Thermocoleostomius sinensis A174: one gene and its partner. The protein of the gene in region 2 interacts with the protein of the main gene of each other region in a pairwise test. Links are inferred from orthologs where the notes say so. Each region holds a gene or a part of one and is shown on either strand. Other genes may lie near its edges.

Region 1 (10,965 bases), 3.4 Mb from region 2 along the record:
ATCAACCTACCTGGTGAATCAAGCCTTCAATCAGACACATCGGAGCAGCGGGATTTGAACCCACGACCCCCACTACCCCAAAGTGGTGCGCTACCAAGCTGCGCTACGCCCCGTCTAAACTGCATTAGTAAGTGATTTTATCAAGAATTTCAACCGTTTTCATTGATTGACTGACAAGCTTCGATGACCCTTACCCCATCTCTCTCTTCTCAAGAAGAGTGACGTTGAAAATCCCTCAATCGTTTCGACTTCCCGTCGCCCCATCTGGGAGCAGGAGGTGGGGGATGAGGGGGCAGCAATTTGTCAATCAATTTGTCAATCAGGTCGTTTTCATTAACTTAATGCAATCAACAAGCTAATCAGCAACAGCGCTACCACAATCAACAGCGGGGCGTTGCGCCGCAGCCAATGCTTCACTAGCGCTTGCCGACTAGGGCGATAGGTCAATACTTGTGTTGAAGTCTGCGGATTATGATACAGCGTACATTCTTTAGCAAAGGGTCGCTGCGGAAAGTTACAAGTGTCATCCTCATGATAGGTACAGGTTTGGCAAAGGTATTCATCCTCCTCGGCTCGAAACAGGGGAATACCGGGATGCCCATGGGCTTTAAGCATGAGGCGACACGTAGGACAAACGATCGCTTGGGATTCGACAAATTGCTGACAACGAGGACAAACTGGCATCGCACATCTAACCGCAGTTTTCTCAATCCTAGCCTATTGCACTATCGTCCTCGCCCATAGGGGTGGTGCGCTTGTCTCAAAGATTGATGTTCAGTCTCATTCGAGAATTTGCGAATTTGATAGCGAGAGGATTCTAGTAGCTCATAACTATCGCCCATGGACTGTCTAAATTGGGCTTCGATTTGTTCTAACGCTTGAGGCGGAATGGCCTGCCACTGCTCAAACGTTTCCCAGCGAATGACCTGTACCACCTCTGCTAAATCATCAGGGCTGATCCAGACTTCCTTACTAATGAAGCCGGGATATTGCGACAGTGCCGCTGTCCAAATCTCCGCATCCTTTTGCACAAACTCCTCGCGCCGATCGGGATTTACCCGGAATTTCAACCATTCAATTTCCATAGATTGTGTATCTCGTGTATCACTGCTCTACAACAAACGATCGGTTATCAAGAATTCCATCTCGGCATTATTTCGCAGAACATTTGCCAGAATAAGACTGTAAACTGCAAGCCGTTCAGTTTTATCATGCCTGGGTTCGATCATCTTGGCTAGCAGGAGGCAGAGAATAAGGAATCATTATGGACAACAACAATTTTCTTCAACAGCTATTGATGCTTGGCATTGGCACAACCTCCTTGGTTGCTGAAAAGATGAAAGAAGTCAGCGATCAGTGGGTAAAAGACGGCAAACTCGACCCAGAGCAAGCTTCTCATTTTGCTAACGATCTGATGCAGCAGTTGAAGTCTGAGCAAAGCAACTGGGAAGCTCAATTTCGCCGCCAGCTTCGGACGGTTCTACAAGAATTAGGGGTACCACGCCAAAACGAGATGGATGAACTGCGGGGACGCATCGATCGCCTAGAGCGCCAAGTTCGTGACCTAGAAAACCGCCTGTGGCGATAGTCAATCAGCCTAAGCGATCGCCTTGAAGCCTCCTAGCTGATATACACTGAGGGTTGGGTTTCAAGTTTGATCGAAGGAGGTCGATTTTGCGGGAAATTCTAATTAGCTTTGGGATCATGCTGGCATGTGCAGTCTTTCTAGTGGTGGCGCAACTGACTCAGCGAGGCAGCGAGGCGATTGCTGCTCAGCTTGCTGAGCCTCCGTCTATCTCCACCACCACCGCAGCTAATTCCACCCTAATTGCTCAAGCCTCTAGCACTGATGCCACAGATCTCATGCAGGAAGAAAATCAGGAGATTATCACTACCCCCTCTGGATTGCGCTACATCGACCTTCAGGAAGGGGATGGAGCCATGCCGCAATCGGGACAGAATGTAACAGTTCACTATACCGGCACGTTGGAAGACGGTACCAAATTTGACAGTTCTCGCGATCGCAATCGCCCCTTCTCGTTTCGCTTAGGTGCCGGACAAGTGATTCGCGGGTGGGATGAGGGGCTAAGTACCATGAAAGTCGGTGGTCAGCGACGGCTGATTATTCCCCCTGAACTGGGCTACGGAGCACGAGGAGCCGGTGGAGTGATTCCTCCTAACGCTACCTTGATTTTTGATGTAGAACTCCTGCGAGTTGGTGGGTAGGAATTAGGGAATAGGGAGTAGGGAGTAAGGAACAGAGGACAGGTTTACTTCGATTACCCATTACCCATTGTCAACTCTTACCGCCAATTCCTGCTTCCCAAGGCACTTAGCCTCGCAAGCCAAGCCGCTGTCCTTTGACCCGATCGCGCCGACGCACCAAAAAGTCGGGAAGTTCGGGAGTTGGGAATTTGGGTAGGGGAATGGATGGAGGTGGCAATGTTTCGCCGGTATTGGCGGTTAGAGTAAGCAGCGAGTTCAGGAGGTCTGTCAAGGCTGAAGGGATTGTGTCTGGTTCTAATTCCGATGAGACTTGCTCAGCTAGTTCATGCAACTGTGAGAGTTGATGTTGCTGTGCTAGATAGCGATCTTTCCAGTACTGTACAGCGGTTTCATACTCGGTTGCCTGTTGCGCTTGATGCAGAATTTGCTCTTGCAGTTCTGCGGTTTGCCGCTCCAAGATTCCTGTACGGGTTTGCAGCCGATCGCGTTCCTCTTCTAGCTGTTGATGGCTTTGTTGCCAATGGGCCTGAAGCCGGGTTTGCTGCGCTAGTTGATTTTCCAACATCTCAATTCGGCGATGCGCCCGCGTCAGATCGTGTTGCAGTGAAACCAATAGGGTGTTAGCTTCACTCGCAGATAAGCGCTGGAGTGGTAAGTTGATCGGTAAGCTGATGCTCGATTGCAGCTTTACAGCAGTTTGGCGATCGGACTGCACTTCTGCCAGTTGAGATTCTAATTGCGCCCAATCGGCCTGATACTGCTGAAGTCGGACAGAGAGATCTTTGATTTGTTGCTGGGCTGTTGCCAGTTGTTCGCGCAGGGTGGCTGCCAAGGTGCGGGCAGAAAGGGTCTCAGATTCTAGATCGGCAATGCGCTGCTGTCGAGTTTCCAAGGTAGTTTGAAGGTCTTGAATTTGCTGTGTCAGCAGGCTGCGATGCGTTTGAACCTCAACTTGATCTTGAGTGATAAACGAGCGTAAGCGCTCCAATTCTTGTTGCTGCGTGTGCGTCATCGTCTCGATCGTAGCCATCAGTTCTTGGATCGCTTGATCACGTTGTTGAGTTTCCAGCAGTTGCACATCAAGTGTTTGCTGTTGATCTGCCAGTTGTAGCTTCAGGCGAGCAATGGCCTGTTGCTGTACGTGAGCATATTCTTCCGTATTAGCAAGCTGTGTTTCCAGCAGGGCTTGATCAGTGAGTTGCGCCCGTAAATCATTCAGCCAAACCAAGGCTTGATCTAATGCTTGCTCAAGTTGCTGAATGCGATCGACTCTTTCTCGATCGAGCGTCTGGGCTTGTTGCAACTCTTCCAATAACACTTGGTAGTCGGCCGGAACTAGCGTCAAGCTCAAATTACGGGCGTCTTCACAATCTTGAGGCTGGAAACAGGGATCATTCACGATGTCATCACGATGTCTAGAACCTGACTGTACCACTCGTAACCTCCAAAACCCTACCAACGCTATCCTGTCATGCCACATTACCACTCAACATACCTGTATGGTTGCTCTAGCTCCATACACCAGCGGGCGATATGTTGCAGAAGCGAGTTGTGCTGGCTTACAGTCTACCGAAGGAACTTCAAATTGATATCAATTTGGAGAATCTAGGGATGGCAAGATTCAGAGGACGGGACTGGCTCAGGCTGAATTGGTTCAGATTCTACTGGCTCCGCTGGTGGGGACGCGATCGCATTGAGCACAGATGGTTCTGATGCCGTATGATTCAACGACCAGCGATAGTCAATGGGCACATTGGCGCGCTGGCAACTCTCTTCCAACTGTTTTTGCTGAGTTAATGCTTTACGCAACGTCACAATTAATTCATGGACTTGCTCCTGTTGCGGGGACTTGCGTCCCACGGCTAACATTGTTTGTCGCTCTAGCAATTGCAGAAGCAACTCGTAATGAATGTGAGATGGAAGAGGGATAGGTTCCATGCAGCCCGTGGTTCACTCATTGTGAATTTGTTTCAGTCTGACTTCAGTATGCACCTAAACCTGACCTTCTGTTAGGTACAGGAGCTACTTCTCATGAAGTTACCATGATGAGCTTACACAAACAGTGCACCAATAGCGACACCTGGATGGGGTTGCTTCATCAGCGATTCCCCGATTAATACCGCACTAGCTCCCGCTTGGTGAACTTGCTGTAGATCGGCAGCGGTATGCAACCCGGATTCGCTAACCACTAAAATATTGCGGGCTTGCAGTTGATCGCCTCTAGCTGCCAAAATCTGCCGCGTCGTGTCTAAATTCACCGAGAAATCCTTTAAGTTGCGGTTGTTGATGCCAACTAAGGCTACGTCTTGCAACGTCAGCACCCGATCTAGTTCTTCTAGCGTATGGACTTCAATCAGGGCAGACATTCCCAGTGCCTTAATAATTTTGAGAAAATACTGCAAATCGCGATCGGGTAGAATGGCAGCAATCAGCAGGACCGCATCGGCCCCATTGACGCGGGCCAAATACAATTGGTAGGGATAAATCACAAAATCTTTGCACAACAGTGGGCAGTCGATCGTCTGGCGAATTTGGCGCAAATAGCTGAAACTGCCCTGAAAGAATTTTTCATCCGTCAGCACCGACACACACGATGCACCGCCAGCTTCATAGGCCTGAGCAATGGCGATCGGATCAAACTCTTCCCGAATCACGCCCTTACTGGGAGATGCTTTCTTCACTTCAGCAATGAGGGCAGGTTGAGTTTTGCCCTGCCGCAGTGCTGCCACAAAATCTCGCGTCGCGGGTGCTTCTAAAGCTTTGTGTTGCAACTCCATCAGCGGTACTTGTTCCCGCATTTTGTCAACTTCTTTTTCCTTGTACCAAACAATTTCCTCCAGAATATGCTGCGGCTCTGCACCCTCGATCTGGACTTGATAACGCAAACTTTCAACCGCTACAGCGGGCCCGGGGGAACGACGACGAATCTGCATGAGTAGAAAGGGTAAAGGCTAGAGTATGAAGGCGAATGTAAAAGACACAGGACTAACGCGGTTCAGCGACTTTTGCTTCCCTAGTCCACCAGATTAAGGGGGAATCAAATTAAAGTCCCCCAGCGTTAGGGGAAGGAGCGAGGAGGATAAGAATAAATATCCTTTATCTATCCTTATATCTTGATAAACTTTATCCTTTTTCGATCGCTCGCTTATAGGCTTCGTCTAGCACTTCCGACAGGGTGGGGTGAGTGTGGACAAAGTAAGCAAGATCGTGCACCGATCGGCGTTCAGCAATAGCGTTGGCGGCTTCCTGAATCAAATCCGACGCATGAAACCCTAAAATGTGAACGCCTAATACCTCGCCGGTATCTTCACGGTAGATGACTTTAGCCAGTCCGTCGGTTTCGCCTTCAGCAATGGCTTTGGAGTTGCCCTTAAAGTACGATCGCACAGTGGCCACGTTGAAGCCTTCTGCTTGGGCCAGTTCTTGGGCCGCAGGTTCCGTCAACCCCACAAAGCTCACTTCAGGATGAGTGAACGCAGCGGCAGGAATGCTGCGATAGTCTACCGTGCGCGATCGACCACAGATATTATCGACTGCTACCATGCCTTGGGCCGAGGCCGCATGAGCCAACATCATTTTGCCTGTAGCATCTCCGATTGCCCACAGATGCGGCACAGGTTGTCCTTCTGCCAGTACGGCCATTTGATCGTTGACGGGAATGAAGCCCCGGCGATCGACCTCCACGCCCACTGTTTCCAGCCCCAGATCGCTAGTTGCAGGAATCCGTCCCGTCGCGACCAGACAGGCATCAACTTCCAAAATTTCCACAGTTTCCTTAGTTTTGGCGTCGGCGAGTTCAATCACCACGGGGGAGCCGGGTGTCACTTTCTTGGCTAACATTCCCACCTTGGTCTCGATATCGCGAGGCGCAATTAATACTCGCTGGGCCTGTTTGGCAATATCTGGATCAAACCCTGGCATTAACTGATCCAACGCTTCAATCATCGTTACTTCCGAGCCAAGCGCCGTGTAGATATCGGCAAACTCTAGCCCAATGTAGCCACTACCGACGATCGCCAGCCAGGACGGCAACCAATCCAACTTCACACCATCATCACTGGTGAACACAGTTTTGCCATCGAGTTCAATTCCCGGTGGCACAAACGGCACTGACCCGGATGAGATCATTACATCTTGGGCAGTGATTGTTTTTTCCCCTGTTTCCGTCATTACAGTCACTTTTTGGGGCCCTGCCAACTTGCCACGTCCGTGAATCGTTTCGACGTTGAGGCGCTTGAGGCTATTGGTCAAATCGTCGCGGATTTTTTTCACCAAACTATTGGCATGATTGGCGATTGCTTCTCGCTCGAAAGAAACATCTGGAACATGAATACCCAACGCTTTTAGATGGTGCGTGTCGCGAAGTTCTCGCACTCGACCGGAGGCTGCCAGCAATGCCTTAGAGGGAATACAGCCTCGGTTGACACACGTGCCGCCCATATCCGCTGCTTCAATAATGGCGGTTTTCAAGCCACACCGTACAGCATGTAGAGCCGCTCCATGCCCGCCTACACCTGCTCCAATAATGACTAAATCGTAATCGAATCCGTGACTCACAATTTCCCCCTCTGGGTAATCCTCTGCTCTATTTTCGATGGTGAAGGGGGTCTTAGACAAGGGAATTAGGGTTGGGCGATCGTAACAGAGCTAGGCAGCCTCAATCGCCTCAAGTGAACAACCAAGTGAAAACAACCAAGTCATCGCGAAGCCCAGCCATTTAACCTGGCACGATGGGGGAATGGGTGGTAGGTGATGGATAATGCGTAAAGACTATCGTGATTCCCAACCCCCGACTCCCCACTCCCATGAATTCGATCACACACCAGCTAGAGTCTATCGTTGGCACCGATGCCCTTTGCCCTTGGGAGGCTCTGGAACCGAGTCTGAAACACCAAATCACTCAAGCGGTAGCCCCAAATTCTACCGTGGAAGGGGTGGTTTACCCTGAAACGCAAGAAATGCTCGGGGAGGTGATAGCATGGGTCGATCGCCATCGGTGTCCTGTGTTGATCTGCGGCAGTGCTAGCAAGCTCCACTGGGGTGGATTGGCAACTGGCATTCAATTGGTGATCAGCACGGCTCGCCTCAATCGCTTAGTAGATCATGCTGTGGGGGATTTGACCGTGACGGCCGAAGCTGGAATGAAACTCTCAGATCTACAAGCTCAGCTAGCCACAGCCGGGCAATTTTTGGCGATCGATCCGGCTTATCCCGACACTGCAACGTTGGGTGGGATTGTGGCCACAGCCGACACAGGGGCGCTACGCCAACGATATGGCAGCGTCCGCGATATGTTGATTGGTTTATCGATCGTCCGTTCAGACGGTCAAATCGCTAAGGCCGGCGGGCGAGTCGTGAAGAACGTAGCGGGCTATGATCTGATGAAGTTATTCACTGGCTCCTATGGCACGTTAGGCGCAATCGCGCAGGTATCGTTTCGGATTTATCCGCTGCCCCCTGCCTCGCAAACGGTATTCCTAACGGGTAAACCAGAGTCCATTGCTAACGCGACAGCAACCCTATTGGCATCGGGATTATCACCAGTGGCGATCGAGCTAGTCACGCCGGAAGTAGCGTCAGTATTAATCAACAAGCAGGCAATGGGGCTGATTGTGCGGTTCCAAAGCTTGGATGTGAGCGTTGCTGAACAAACGGAATACTTGCAACAGCTTGGTCAGACGATCGGTTTACATAGCCAAGTCTTCCCTGGAAGCGATGAACAACCTCTATGGCAACAATTGCAAGAACAGATGCAGGCTTATCCCCAAGAAACCGAAATTACTTGCAAAATAGGAGTGTTACCGTCAAATGCGGTCGATATGCTCAGCAAGCTTGGCCATCTAGCTCCTTTAAGCTTTGGACTGATTCATGCCGCCAGTGGGCTAGGGTTGCTGCGGTTTGACACTTTATCACTAGAACAATTGGCACAAGCTCGTGCATTGTGTCAAGTTGAAGGTGGTTTCTTGAGTGTATTGGCGGCTCCGGTTGCGTTCAAACAGTCGATCGATGTTTGGGGCTACGTGGGGAATGCCTTCGCGACAATGAAAAACCTGAAGCAGCAATTTGATCCAGAGAATTTATTCAGCCCGCATCGATTTGTCAACGGAATTTAGTCAACAGCGATGACCACCAATTTACCGTCAGAAATCTCTTCCGTTTCAATTGATTTTACCGATATTCAAACTACGTTTGCGAACGGATTTGATCATAATCATCCACCTGATCCAAAGTTGATTGATGCTTGTGTCCACTGTGGGTTTTGTCTATCTACATGCCCCAGCTATCGCGTTATTGGCAAAGAGACTGATTCACCCCGCGGTCGCATTTACCTTATGGATGCAATCAACGAAGGAGACGCTCCCCTTTCCTCTGCCAGTGTTCAACATTTTGATTCTTGTCTTGGCTGTTTGGCCTGTGTTACCACCTGTCCATCTGGGGTGCAATATGACAAGCTAATTGCCGCCACTCGTCCTCAAATTGAGCGTAATCATCTCAGAGGTTTGGGCGATCGGCTATTCCGGAAACTCATCTTCTCGCTGTTCCCTTACCCAAATCGGCTGCGGCTGATGCTGGCTCCATTGGCCCTATACCAGAAATTGGGCGTGTCAAACCTAGTGCGATCGACTGGGCTGCTGCAACGACTTGCACCTCGGTTAGCGGCAATGGAATCGCTGTTGCCCAACATCACCGCAAAATCGTTTCAGGACTCCTTACCCACGGTGATCCCGGCTCAAGGCGAGAAACGCTATCGGGTGGGGATGATTCTAGGCTGTGTACAGCGCTTGCTGTTTAGCGAAGTGAACGAAGCCACGGCTCGCGTGTTGAGCGCCAACGGCTGCGAGGTTGTCATTCCCAAGTCGCAAGGATGTTGCGCTGCCTTGCCATACCACCAAGGGCAGGAAGCCCAAGGGCAAGCACTGGCTCGTCAAATGATCGATGCCTTCGAGGGAACCAACGTAGATGCAGTGATTATCAATGCGGCTGGCTGTGGACATACGCTCAAGGAATACGATCGCATCCTGCAAAACGACCCAAACTATCGTGACAAAGCTGCCGAATTTGCCCCCAAAGTCAAAGATGTCCAGGAATTTCTCAGTGCCATTGGATTAACCGCAACACTGCATCCTCTGCAAGCAGAACCGCTGACGATCGTGTATCAGGATGCCTGCCATTTGCTACACGGGCAAAAAATCAGTCTGCAACCTCGTCAGTTGCTGCGGCAAATTCCCGGTGTCACATTACGAGAGCCGATCGATGCAGCCCTTTGCTGTGGCAGCGCTGGCGTATACAACATGCTGCAACCCGATGTTGCCGAAGAATTGGGACAACAGAAAGTTGCCAATTTGCTCAATACCGGTGCAACGCTGATTGCCTCGTCTAATCCGGGTTGTTCGCTACAAATTCTCAAACATTTGCATCAACAAAACCGAACAGTCCCTGTCATTCATCCCATTCGGTTGTTGGATGCTTCAATTCGAGCTATTGGATTAGCTGACTTATTCTAGAGTATATTAACCTGTCCATAGTTTGATCTTGCCTTTTGTGCAGAAGCCTCGGTTCTGTCAGGTCAAAGCTCCAAGTAATTAAAAAGGCTCAGCATGGCAACCAGAGCGATCGCCACCACACAGGTTCCAAGCACATTGAGCTTGACCGAAGCGTGTCGATCGGGCGTTAACCAAAAGCTTAATCCTTTTGTCACTAGCGGCATGACTATCCACGTCAAAATAGAAGACGAAATCAGATTATTCACCAGCATAGAACTAGCGTGTGACCAGGAATGCATGAAATGCAGACTGGTAAATAAGAACGTCTGCACCATTACCAAGGGATAGAGTCCCAAAACTACCGCCAAATTTTGCTTCCAAGCAGACGGCCCTAACCCAAATTGTTCTACTTTGCTACTGCGCGAAAACCATCCCTCTAGTCCAGTACTAAAAGACTTGAATTGATACAATTCAAAAATTTTTCGCCCCTCTTCTATTAAGGCTTCTCGCTGTTTCGACTTCAGCCATTGATTCAGATGGTCTGGCGAATCAAAATGAATAATTGAGTACCAACTTAAATGATCGCCTTTCACTGGCGCGCATAAATCGACTCGAATACAGCCATCGCAACGACGGGCGCTATTTGCCAGCCGAAGATGCCAAAGCCGAAAAGCCAGCCCTTTGCCGTTGGGAACAATATGCTCAAAGACGAGGCTAGCTTGGGAAACAGATTCAGTTTCGGGTGCAAACCAACGGCTTGTCATGCTGATCCAAGGAGATGATGAAAACAATTTCTCCTAAATTGTATGCTGAATTCTGTATACAGACTAATATCAATTCAAGTTGCTAGAACTGAAATTATCTGAATCAGCCCTTCAGCACCTCCGATCGAACAATAGTGAACCCTGGTGAACCAGGGTAATGGCAGTCCATAGTTCGTTGTACTCGCTAATGCCGATCGGACTCATTTGACGAGCGCTGATATAACCCTTCTAGCCAAGCTTTGGCTTCATGCGACGTTTCATCGTGAAAAATTGGAGCATAAACACCCGTGCGCCAACTATGAACCTGCCACCAAAACGGATCGCTGTGTGTTGAGTCGTCAATTTCTTCGGTGAAAAATCGACTAACTGACTGCCAGATTTGTTGCAGTCGTTGCCGCCATCCCTGTAGATGCTCCGATCCAGCCTGTGAGCTTTCTACTTCATTGAACCCACCCGGTTGCTCAAAATCTGCTTGTCGGTATAATCGCTCA
Region 2 (11,024 bases):
GCGAGGCATCCGCTGCCGCAGGCTCCGATTGATCGATTTCCGCTTTGGTGTTTGTGGCGTTGACCGACGAAAACCGCTTCGTGAAATTTTCATTTCCGGCAATTGTCCGTAGTTGCCGACCAAGGAGAATGTATAGCCCGATCGACCCAACCAACAGAAAAATCACGATCGCCAAGTTGATATATATGCCCAGTGCCACAAGTCCAAAAAAGGTGAGCCAAGGGAGCATCAACACCACTGATTGCAGCCATGATAGGAGACCCAACTTGCCATAGGGTTTAGCGCGATAGAATCCCCATCCTAGTATCCCCAGTGCTGCCACTAAAATTAAAGCAATAATCATCCTTTTAACTTCCTCGGTTTCTTCAGAACCAATACTGAGAAATTCTGAAGCCGTATAGGTTTAGGCAGAGCTAAATTGTTGCGGCTCGCTTTCCTAACACTGTAGCGGTTCTGGCGCGATTTCGTTCAATTAAATCGTCTTCTCTGTGCGCAATTGCAGAGGTTATATCAAGCCTTCTAGGCGACGGCGAATTTCATCTAACTCGGATTGGGAAAAATCGGGTTTCTCAGCACTGGATGCATTAGCAGGAGTACCATCGGGCTGCCAGTCGGTTTGTTCCAAATTCGTTTCGGGCGGAACCGCAAGTGTGCCTTCAGGAACTAGCTTGCAATCATAGTCACTTCCTTGGCAAAACTCCTCGATTTCTTCTGATTCAAAGGCTTCGACCGATGGCGTAATAAAATCTTGAGCTTCTAGCATTAGACCATAGCGAGTGGCGTCGTCTTCTGACTCAAACATCAGAATGGTATTGCGATCGCCCACTTTCAGCGTATGAATTCCTTCGTTCTCCGTACCGGCATTGAATAGCAGAACAAATACACGCATGGCTGACCAGGAGTCTCAGTAACATCTTGAGAGGGGACTTGTCTATCCTAATCGGATTGCGGCCACAGCGGACGGCTATCCCAGTTGAGAGATATTACGGGATTTGGGGAAATTCTCGCCAAGCCGGGCATTTGCGTCAGGATAGAATTAGAAGCCGATTCAACTCTGAACTATACGACTACTGCTTAAACGCAAGATACAGCATGATTGAACACGACGTAATCATTGTGGGAGGAGGACTAGCTGGCTGCCGAGCCGCCGTCGAAATTGCTAAAACCAACCCACGTCTCAGGGTTGCCGTAGTGGCTAAAACTCATCCCATTCGATCGCACTCGGTGGCGGCCCAAGGTGGCATTGCTGCCACATTAAAAAATGTAGACGAGCAAGACTCCTGGGAAGCCCACGCTTTTGATACGGTCAAAGGATCCGATTATCTCGCTGACCAAGATGCTGTTGAAATTCTCACCCGTGAAGCTCCCGATGTGGTGATTGATTTAGAACACATGGGTGTGCTGTTCTCGCGCTTGCCCGATGGACGCATTGCCCAACGCGCCTTTGGTGGTCATTCTCACAAGCGCACTTGCTATGCTGCCGACAAAACCGGACATGCCATTTTGCACGAACTCGTCAATAACTTGCGCCGCTATGGAGTCGTGATTTATGACGAATGGTATGTTATGCGCTTAATTTTGGAAGACAGCCAGGCTAAGGGCGTTGTGATGTATCGCATCCGCGACGGACACATTGAAGTGGTGCGAGCCAAAGCGGTGATGTTTGCCACAGGCGGCTATGGGCGGGTTTATAATACCACTTCCAACGATTACGCCTCTACGGGGGACGGGCTAGCAATGACTGCGGCGGCCGGACTGCCGTTGGAAGATATGGAGTTTGTACAGTTTCACCCAACGGGGCTATACCCAGTAGGGGTGCTGATTTCAGAAGCGGTGCGGGGAGAGGGCGCTTACCTGATCAACAGCGACGGTCATCGCTTCATGGCGGACTATGCTCCCAGTCGGATGGAACTAGCTCCACGAGATATTACCTCGCGAGCGATCGTCAAAGAAATTCGGGCAGGTCGTGGCATTCAGCCCGATGGCAGTGCGGGCGGGCCGTTTGTGCACTTGGATGTACGGCATTTAGGGCGCGATCACATCATGAGCCGCATTCCCTTCTGTTGGGAAGAAGCCCATCGCTTAGTGGGGATTGACGCCGTGCAGCAGCCAATTCCCGTACGCCCCACCGTGCATTACTCGATGGGTGGTATTCCTACCAACACCGATGGACAGGTGCGCAGCAGTGCGGAAGGATTAGTCGAAGGCTTTTTTGCGGCTGGAGAAACTGCTTGCGTCTCCGTGCATGGAGCGAATCGCTTGGGCAGTAACTCGTTGCTGGAATGTGTTGTCTATGGTAAACGCACCGGGGCGGCGATCGCCCGCTATGTGGAAACTCGCAAGTTGCCCGACCTTGACGAAGCCCGCTACCTCAATGAGGCTCAACAACAATTGCAGTCCCTCCTCGACAAACCCGGAGAATATCGCATTGCTACTGTGCGGCAGGCATTTCAAGACTGCATGACCGACTACTGTGGCGTTTTTCGTACCGAGAGCCTAATGCAGGAAGGACTGGAACAACTGCACCAGATCCGCCAGCAGGCCGATCGTATCTATCTAGATGACAAAGATCGACTCTGGAATACCGAACTAGTGGAAGCGCTGGAACTTCAGAGTTTATTAGCCGTGGGTGAAATTATTCTCAGCAGCGCCTTGAATCGCCAAGAAAGCCGAGGGGCCCACTGCCGTGAAGATTACACCGATCGCGATGATACCAACTTCCTCAAGCACACCTTGGCTTACTATGCTCCGGCGGCTGGGGTAGAGATTCGATCGATGCCAGTGGTCATTACCCGATTTGAGCCGCAAGAGCGTAAGTATTAAGCCTTAGTATTAAGCCTTAAATCTTAAGGTAAAACTATTCTGCCCATTTTTTGTAGCCCTGCTGCCACTTTTGTAAACTTTCCAACCCCAAAGCACAGGTCAGGTTGTATTGCAGGGGCGTAATAGTGATGTAATTTTTGCGAATCATTTCCACATCAGTGGGTGTGTTGCGGAACCACTCAATATCCCCGCCAGATGCTTTCAACCCTGACATTCCCGCTTGTTCGAGTTCTTCTTGGCTCACCTCTTCTAGTACCTCTCCAGCCAACCAGTAGTAGATTTTTCCACGCGGATCAACCCGTTTTTCAAAGGTATCAAAATAGCGACGTACTCCTTGTCGAGTCATCACAACCCCAGCAATTTCGTCAGCCGCCACTGCTGGGATATTGACATTGAGCAACGCCAAATGCGGTAACGATCGGGTCTCCAGTTGGGCTAGCAGCGATCGGGCAAAGTCAGCAGCCGGTTGAAAATCCTGATGGGTGAAGCTGGTTAAGCTGAAGGCAATACTGGGAATGCCTTCAATGACACCCTCCATCGCAGCAGAGACCGTGCCTGAATAGAGCACATCGGTTCCCAGGTTCGATCCATGATTAATGCCAGAAAGCACCATATCTGGGGGAGCGTCTAGCAGAGCACCCAACGCCAGTTTGACACAATCTGAGGGAGTTCCCGAACACGCCCAAGCCTGAATAGTGGGATGAAACCCTGATTCCACTAGTTTTGCTCGAATCGGATCGTGCAACGTTAATCCGTGTCCTGTTGCCGATCGCTCGCGATCGGGACACACAACTGTGACATGATGCCCAGCGGCAGCGAGAGTGTTAGCAAGGGTACGAACACCCAATGCAAAAATGCCATCGTCGTTGCTAATCAGAAGATTCATGCAGGTTTGGGGCAAAGATGACCAATGTTTCACCATTTAGTGTAGATGGGATCTCAGCAAAAGCGTGATGGCGCGCTCAATTAAAGTTCTTCAAACTTTTTCTAATCTCAAGGTTCCCCAAACGTAGCCCAATCAAGTCATCACGTCTAGATGTTGGTGCTTGGCAACCCTCGTTAACTCTTTCTGTAAAAAAGCCGATCGCTCCGTAATTTGGGGTACAACCGTGATTGTTACCCAGGACAATTCGATGCCGACTGCTTTTACGGTGATGACCTGGAACGTTGAAAATCTGTTTCCACCCGGCCATGCCATCAGCCCTAGTAAGGTGATTTCTCCAGCGGATTACGAGAGTAAATTAAGCTATTTGAAACAACGGATTCTGGAAGTTGATCCAGATATCATTGCCCTACAAGAGATTGGCAGCCGATCGCCGGACGATACTCAATCGTTGGATGATTTGCAAGCCCACTTGCAGAACTATCCCTATAAAGCGCTCTCTAGCAATCCCGATCGTCGCTTAATTCGGGTTGGATTTCTATCAAAATTAGATATTTTACAAACAGACGATTTCGCTGATTTTCCAGCAGGAGAATTATCCCAAGTGCCCGATTGGTCGTCTAAACCGCCTGTCACTCAAATGGGACGGGGTGGTTTACGAATTGAGATTGAACTCTCATCCGGACTCCGAATTCGCCTGATCAATTTACACTTAAAGTCTAAGCTCATTACTTACCTGCCGACTGCAAGAGCGAACCCACGCTTTCAACCTAGGGATGAGAATGAACGATCGATCGGACAAGGATTGGCCCTATTGCGACGAACAGCCGAAGCAGTGACGGTACGGGTTTATCTCAACTCGCTGATGCAGCCTGATGATACAACTGAAACGATCGTCTTAGGTGATTTGAACGATGAACCGCGAGCCGCTACTACACAACTGTTGCTAGGTCCCGAAGACGCCGATATTACCACCGACGATAAGTTAGATATTGTGCGGTTGTACAACTTGGTGGATTCAATTCCGCGTCGAGGTGATGAATCTAACGATAAACGATTTTTGTCTTCAAAGGAACGGTTTTCGCGAATCTATAAAGGACGATATGAATTGATTGATCACATCCTAGTCAGTAAAGGACTTCTTGGTACAGAAAGTTCTTTGCGGCAGGATCAATGGCGTGTCCTGGAGGTGCGAAGTTTAGTAGACAGCATTCAACAGCAAAGCATTGGTGACAATCCAGTCGAACGCTTCGGTAAAAACCGCCCAGATCATGCCCCGATCTATGCTCGCTTTACCCTTTAGGGTGGAGGAAACGCTCGATCGCCTGCGCTATCTCTAGGGGAGACTGCTAAACTGAGGGGAAGGATTTGGTATGAGAGGATTGCGAAATGGGCATCGAGCACAGGATGTTTAAGGGCGCATTTTTGCCAAGCGAAGTTGTGCAACTGCGGCAAACGTGCTTCACACCGGGGCGCGTGTTTGAGCCAGGCACCTATTTAGCGGGAGAGTTACCTGACCTTGCGTTTGAGATGGGTTTGGTCGATCGCTTACCTCCCGTGCGTGGTAAAAATGCTGAAATTCGTGACTCAAATGAAATGTCTGATACCGATCGCTAATCGTTCTCTTCTTCCCCCTTTCCTTTTTCCCACCCCTAGGAGACGATCGTGGATTTTAGACAAATCGTCAATTTCAGGATGGTTAAGCAAGAAGCGAGTGCGTTGCATCGATCGTTAACGCCAATCCTGGAACTCGATGAAAAGTTTGCAGAATTAATTTTAATTGATCTGGCCAAAGTGGTGCAAATTTGTGGACAAGCGAGTGGTGAAATCACCTCGGCTGAATTATTGGCCTATCTAATTATCTATGCCCTAATTAAAAAGGATAAAGATAAACTCAATGTTGCCTTAAATACATGGGAGTTTTCTGAAGTTGAGCGATCGAAATTCGAGAAAACAACACTGCAAATTTTGCTAAATTTAACCAAACATCAAACTCCAGATCAATTAACGTTACCGTCTGTTTTGAATAAGCTTGATGAGGAGAAAAATACTCACTATTTAGATACGGCAGTTAATGCAATCTACAAATTTGCCCAGGTGATTGTCAAGGCAGATGGCGAAATTTCGATGCAGGAAATGGATGCTTTATCCCATATTTGGCAACTGCTGCATTCCTATCAATCGATCGAGGATTATCAAGCTGCATTGAATCAAGCGGTGGCGAAAATTCCGTCGCAGACGATCGAGCAAACTCCATCCTCGTCAACCGCCTCGAACACACAACTCGCTGATAAATCAGTTGCCAAAAGTGAAGCTGAGTTGAACCAAATTTTGAATCAAGCCCTGGCAGAATTGAATGATTTGGTGGGTCTAGATAATATCAAAGAAGAAGTGAAAACGCTGGCAAATTTTCTTAAGGTGCAGAAAATCCGTGAGGAACGTGGGCTAGCGCAAACCTCCGTTTCACTGCACGCCGTCTTTTGTGGTCCACCCGGCACCGGCAAGACGACCGTGGCTCGCTTGATGAGTCGAATTTATCAGGGCTTGGGCTTTTTGACGAAAGGGCATCTTGTAGAAACCGATCGGGCTGGATTGGTGGCCGGTTACATCGGTAAAACCGCAGAAAAAGTAGAGGCGGTAATTAATTCGGCTCTCGATGGTGTGTTGTTTATTGACGAAGCTTACTCACTGGCTCCTGAAGATGCCGAACGAGATTTCGGGCGAGAAGCAATCGATGTGTTGTTAAAACGCATGGAAGACAACCGCGATCGATTGGTGGTAATTGTGGCAGGATATACCGATGAAATGACCCGTTTTATTGAATCGAATCCAGGCTTAAAGTCGCGTTTCAATCGCTATTTTTATTTCGATGATTATAAGCCGGATGAACTATTACAGATTTTTGAAAAGATGGCCAATAAAAGCCATTTTCATCTCACTGCTGCTACCCGCACCAAGCTCTTACGGGTGTTTGAAGAACTCTATGTTCGGCGCGATCGAACCTTTGGTAATGCACGAGTTGCCCGAAACCTGTTTGAAAAGAGTATTGAACGGCAAGCAAATCGACTTGCGGTACTGTCTTCTTTAACCGACGAGGTATTAACTACTCTGCAACCCGACGACATTCCGGTTGATGCTGTTGGCACCCTGGCAGGCAAAGTGAATTGGCAAGCGCTATCTTTTCCCTCATCTAGCTCTGCCTCGTCTTCGCTATCTCCCTCGATCGCGGCTGTGGCCGATCGCTTGAATCGCTCTTTAAACTCCCAAAACATTACTGCCCGAGTGACCAACACCAACGGTTCGCTGCAAGTGATGCTAGAGTCAGACCAGATTCCTAGCGAAGCTGAACTCGTTGAGTTTGTTCGGCAAGAACTGGCGCACATGAGTCTCGATGCGATTCAGAAGGTGACGATCTATGGGCGACAGATCAACACTGACATTCCAGCTTGGAGCGAAGAATTTGATGCTCGATCGACAATCGGTTAAGAGGTTGGTTGAATAGAATCAATAGATGGCTCAAACTGCCCTTTCCTCACCCTCACCCCCAGCAGAAGGAGCTGCAACGCCCTCCCCTTCTTCCACAGGAGTAGGGATTGGGGGATGGAGCGTAATGGTTGCCACGTGTCAAACATCCTCTAGGAGCACGTCAATTCCAATCTGAAGGACTCAACTTAGATCCCAAAGGTAAATCCAAACAACAGAGTGTAAAGCAGCAACCCTGCCACAATGCCGTAGGAGCAAGAAAGGGTGGCAGAGAAGGGAATGTGCTTGTTGAGATAGATAAGACCGCTGAGGGTGGTGGACAGCGCTAGAACCCCGAGGGGAATCCCATAGGTTGCATACTGGTTCAAATAGTTGACCAGCAACAGCATCGCAATCATCCACGCCGCCGCTGCCACAAACAGCGAAATTTCAGAAATGTGACGGGGAGGACGAATCGATCGGGTGAACAAGGCAAAGTAGGTAATGACAAGAGGCGGTAGAGTCGCAGCCGCTAGGCACTTTAGACCAGCTTCGATGTTGAGGGTAAAAGCTTGCGCAATAAGACTGACGATCAAGCTACCCACAATCGCGTAGGACAATGTCACCAATAGCCGACTCAAGGCATAAATCAGTGGTCGAGGCTTGCGATTGTGTAGCTTAGCTTCCACATCGAGTGCTCGATCGCTCTCCATTTCATCAACGGACTTGTTTCTGTCACCCTTTTCTCTGTCGTGCATAGGTCACTGGTATAAAAATATATAACTGATCTTCAGCGTGTATCCGTGCAGTTCCTACTATCCAAAGACGTAGATCCTGAGAAGGAGAATCGCGATCAGTCATGTCTTCAAGAGATGCGATACCCTTGAGTACGGAAGACTCGAGGACAAACGTACAGGACACGCCTAGGAAACGCTTAGGTTCATTCCACCGCTTTTATTGTAAGTCTTTGTTAGTCCTTGCGCTTCTGTATCTTGGCTATTTGCGTTCATTCGTATCTTTAGCTTCATGCCTCAATCGATCGATTTTCTCAAGCATCTGAATCCATCTCAACATCGGGCCGTTGAGCACTTTTGTGGGCCACTGCTCGTGGTGGCCGGAGCAGGGTCTGGAAAAACACGAGCGCTGACCTATCGCATTGCCAACTTGGTGCTAACCCATCGAGTCGATCCTGAAAATATCCTCGCCGTCACCTTTACCAATAAGGCGGCACGGGAAATGAAAGAGCGGATTGAGCGGTTGTTTGCCGAACAGCAGGCTTGGGAAAAGTACGATAAACCACTGACAGAACTAGCTCCCGTAGAGCAAACCCGGCTAAAATCGCAGGTCTACAAAACCATCACCAAAGATTTGTGGATTGGCACGTTCCATGCCCTGTGTGCGCGCATCCTGCGGTTTGACATCGAAAAATATCAAAGCCCTCAAGGGTTTCGCTGGAATCGAAATTTCTCTATTTTGGATGAATCTGATGCGCAGAGCCTAGTGAAAGACATTGTTGTCAACCAATTAAATTTGGACGATAAGAAATTTGAGCCACGATCGATGCGCTATGCCATCAGTAATGCCAAAAACCAGGGGTTGTCACCAGAAGATGTAGAACGGGAACAGCCCAATTTTCGCGGGCGCGTTTTGGCCAATGTCTATTCTGAGTATCTAAAAGGACTGGCTGCCAACAACTCAGTCGATTTTGATGATCTAATCTGGATTCCAGTGCAGCTTTTTCAGCAAAACGAACAGGTATTAGCCTATTGGCACAAGCGATTTCGCCATATTTTGGTGGATGAATATCAGGATACTAATCGCACCCAATATGATTTAATTCGATTGCTGGTGACAAATGGAGAAGATTCGCGTAAATTTAACGACTGGAACCATCGATCGATCTTTGTGGTGGGCGACGCGGATCAGTCAATCTATTCGTTTCGAGCGGCAGATTTTACCATTCTCATGGACTTTCAGCATGACTTCGGCGATGGTTTGCCAGATGATGACACACGGACAATGGTGAAACTGGAGGAAAACTATCGATCGACAGCTAACATTCTCGAAGTTGCGAATGAATTAATTGAAAACAATACCGAACGAATTGACAAAGTTCTGCGTCCAACTCGTGGCACTGGAGAAGAAATCTTCTGTTACCGCGCCGATGATGAAACCGCAGAAGCCCACTTCGTTGTCAATCAAATTCGGCAGATGGAACTGACAGAGCCGGATTTGCAATGGGGTAGCTTTGCGATTCTCTATCGCACCAATGCACAGTCGCGGGCGTTTGAAGAAGTGTTGGTAAAGTATGCGATTCCCTATACGGTGGTAGGCGGTTTGCGATTTTATGATCGTAAAGAAATCAAAGATGTGCTGGCCTACCTGCGGGTGATTGCCAACCCTGACGATACTATTAGCCTCAAGCGCATCATCAACACCCCCCGCCGTGGTATCGGCAAAGCCACAATCGATCGCTTAGAAAATGCCGCCAGAGAACTGAACATTCCCCTCTGGCAACTGCTCACTGATGAGACCTCGGTGCAAACATTAGCGGGACGATCGGCTAAGCCAGTGCTGACTTTCACCAGCCTCGTGCGAACTTGGCAAGAACAAGTAGAAACCGCTGCTGCTTCTACCATCGTACAGGGAATTTTGGAAGATTCCGGCTATATAGCAGATCTCAAAAATCAGGGAACCGACGAAGCGATCGATCGGTTGCAAAACGTGCAGGAGCTTTATAACGCTGTTTTACAGTTTGAAGAAGAAAACGACGAATCTAATCTACCGCTATTTTTGGCCAATGCGTCATTAGCCTCCGATTTGGACAACTTAAATGAGCAACAGCAGTCGAAAGTATCGCTGATGACGCTGCATTCCTCCAAGGGACTGGAGTTTCCCGTAGTATTTTTAGTGGGGTTAGAGCAGGGCTTGTTTCCCAACTTCCGCTCGCTGGAAGATCCCAAGGCGATCGAAGAAGAGCGGCGGCTCTGCTATGTAGGCATCACTCGCGCCAAAGAGCGGCTATTTCTCAGCTATGCCCGTGAACGGCGATTATACGGCAATCGAGAACCCGCCAGCCCGTCGCTATTTTTGGCAGAATTGCCCAAAGACTTGCTGTTGAGTAGCGTCGCCAATGCCATTCCTACCAAATTTACGCAGCAAATTCGTGATGTTAAACGTGACCAAGCAGCGACAAAACCCAGCACCCCAAAAACCACCATTACCGACTGGAACGTGGGCGATCAAATTATTCATCCCAAATTTGGCATGGGGCAAGTGACGCACGTATTGGGCAGTGGCAACAAAGCGACGATCGCTGTGCGCTTTAATGATCAACCCATTCCTCGCATTCTCGATCCCAAACTGGTCGCGTTGAAGCGGGTGGAATAATAGGAGTAGTTTTGGTCATTGGGAGTCGGAAATCGGGAGTCGGAAGTCGGGAATTGGGACTGGCTTTTCTAAGGATTCTGGCTTGAACACGATCGCAAACGCTTGGCTGAAATCATGACTGCAACTTTTCCTTCCCCAGGAACAACAGATCGATCTTCCTTCGCTAAGCCATTGTTTGCGGCGATGGCAGCAAGCAACCTGGCAGGATCACCGATCGAGTTACTTGAAGAAACCTTACAGCGACTGAGCGCAGGCACCAATAGCTATACGGCGGACTGGTTTGGGCAATAAATTGCGAACTTACCGAATGGTGATGAGGAATAGGGGGCATAGGTAATGGGTTATGAAACATTATCATTTTTCTAAGCCATGCTCAGCGACATTAGCTCGTCGGACATTTCGAAGTTGGCTGTTACAGACTGTACATCGTCTAGCTCTTCCAAGGCATCCATCAGCTTCAATAGCG

The links.
Region 1: the proteins of pcrA (region 2) and lpdA interact in binary tests that used the Escherichia coli proteins (3 or more experiments, as listed by UniProt). The link is inferred for Thermocoleostomius sinensis A174 from one-to-one orthologs.

What each region holds. Positions count from the first base shown.
Region 1 is NZ_CP113797.1:650,822-661,786, reverse strand. Bases 4,567-7,552 are described here. They hold lpdA (dihydrolipoyl dehydrogenase), read right to left. Parts: upstream 6,784-7,552; coding sequence 5,350-6,783; downstream 4,567-5,349. Other genes in these bases: OXH18_RS02760 (FAD-binding oxidoreductase), read left to right, coding at 7,032-7,552; trpC (indole-3-glycerol phosphate synthase TrpC), read right to left, coding at 4,567-5,159. In the rest of the region: OXH18_RS02800 (zinc ribbon domain-containing protein), read right to left, coding at 334-684; OXH18_RS02795 (TIGR03792 family protein), read right to left, coding at 726-1,085; OXH18_RS02790 (phasin family protein), read left to right, coding at 1,265-1,588; OXH18_RS02785 (FKBP-type peptidyl-prolyl cis-trans isomerase), read left to right, coding at 1,675-2,226; OXH18_RS02780 (coiled-coil domain-containing protein), read right to left, coding at 2,333-3,661; OXH18_RS02775 (DUF5340 domain-containing protein), read right to left, coding at 3,832-4,164; more of trpC, read right to left, coding at 4,278-4,566; more of OXH18_RS02760, read left to right, coding at 7,553-8,339; OXH18_RS02755 ((Fe-S)-binding protein), read left to right, coding at 8,349-9,731; OXH18_RS02750 (hypothetical protein), read right to left, coding at 9,794-10,474; OXH18_RS02745 (hypothetical protein), read right to left, coding at 10,659-10,965. UniProt on the Escherichia coli protein: Lipoamide dehydrogenase is a component of the glycine cleavage system as well as of the alpha-ketoacid dehydrogenase complexes.
Region 2 is NZ_CP113797.1:4,092,294-4,103,317, reverse strand. The notes cover bases 7,832-10,876. They hold pcrA (DNA helicase PcrA), read left to right. Parts: upstream 7,832-8,194; coding sequence 8,195-10,558; downstream 10,559-10,876. Other genes in these bases: OXH18_RS17750 (hypothetical protein), read left to right, coding at 10,673-10,849; OXH18_RS17760 (hypothetical protein), read right to left, coding at 7,832-7,926. Also shown: OXH18_RS17795 (site-2 protease family protein), read right to left, coding at 1-343; OXH18_RS17790 (DUF3110 domain-containing protein), read right to left, coding at 506-889; OXH18_RS17785 (succinate dehydrogenase/fumarate reductase flavoprotein subunit), read left to right, coding at 1,093-2,823; 5'/3'-nucleotidase SurE, read right to left, coding at 2,858-3,709; OXH18_RS17775 (endonuclease/exonuclease/phosphatase family protein), read left to right, coding at 3,957-5,009; OXH18_RS17770 (hypothetical protein), read left to right, coding at 5,096-5,323; OXH18_RS17765 (AAA family ATPase), read left to right, coding at 5,372-7,192; more of OXH18_RS17760, read right to left, coding at 7,378-7,831; OXH18_RS17745 (YebC/PmpR family DNA-binding transcriptional regulator), read right to left, coding at 10,921-11,024. UniProt on the Escherichia coli protein: A helicase with DNA-dependent ATPase activity. Unwinds DNA duplexes with 3'-5' polarity. Translocates on single-stranded DNA with 3'-5' polarity. Initiates unwinding more efficiently from a nicked substrate than double-stranded DNA.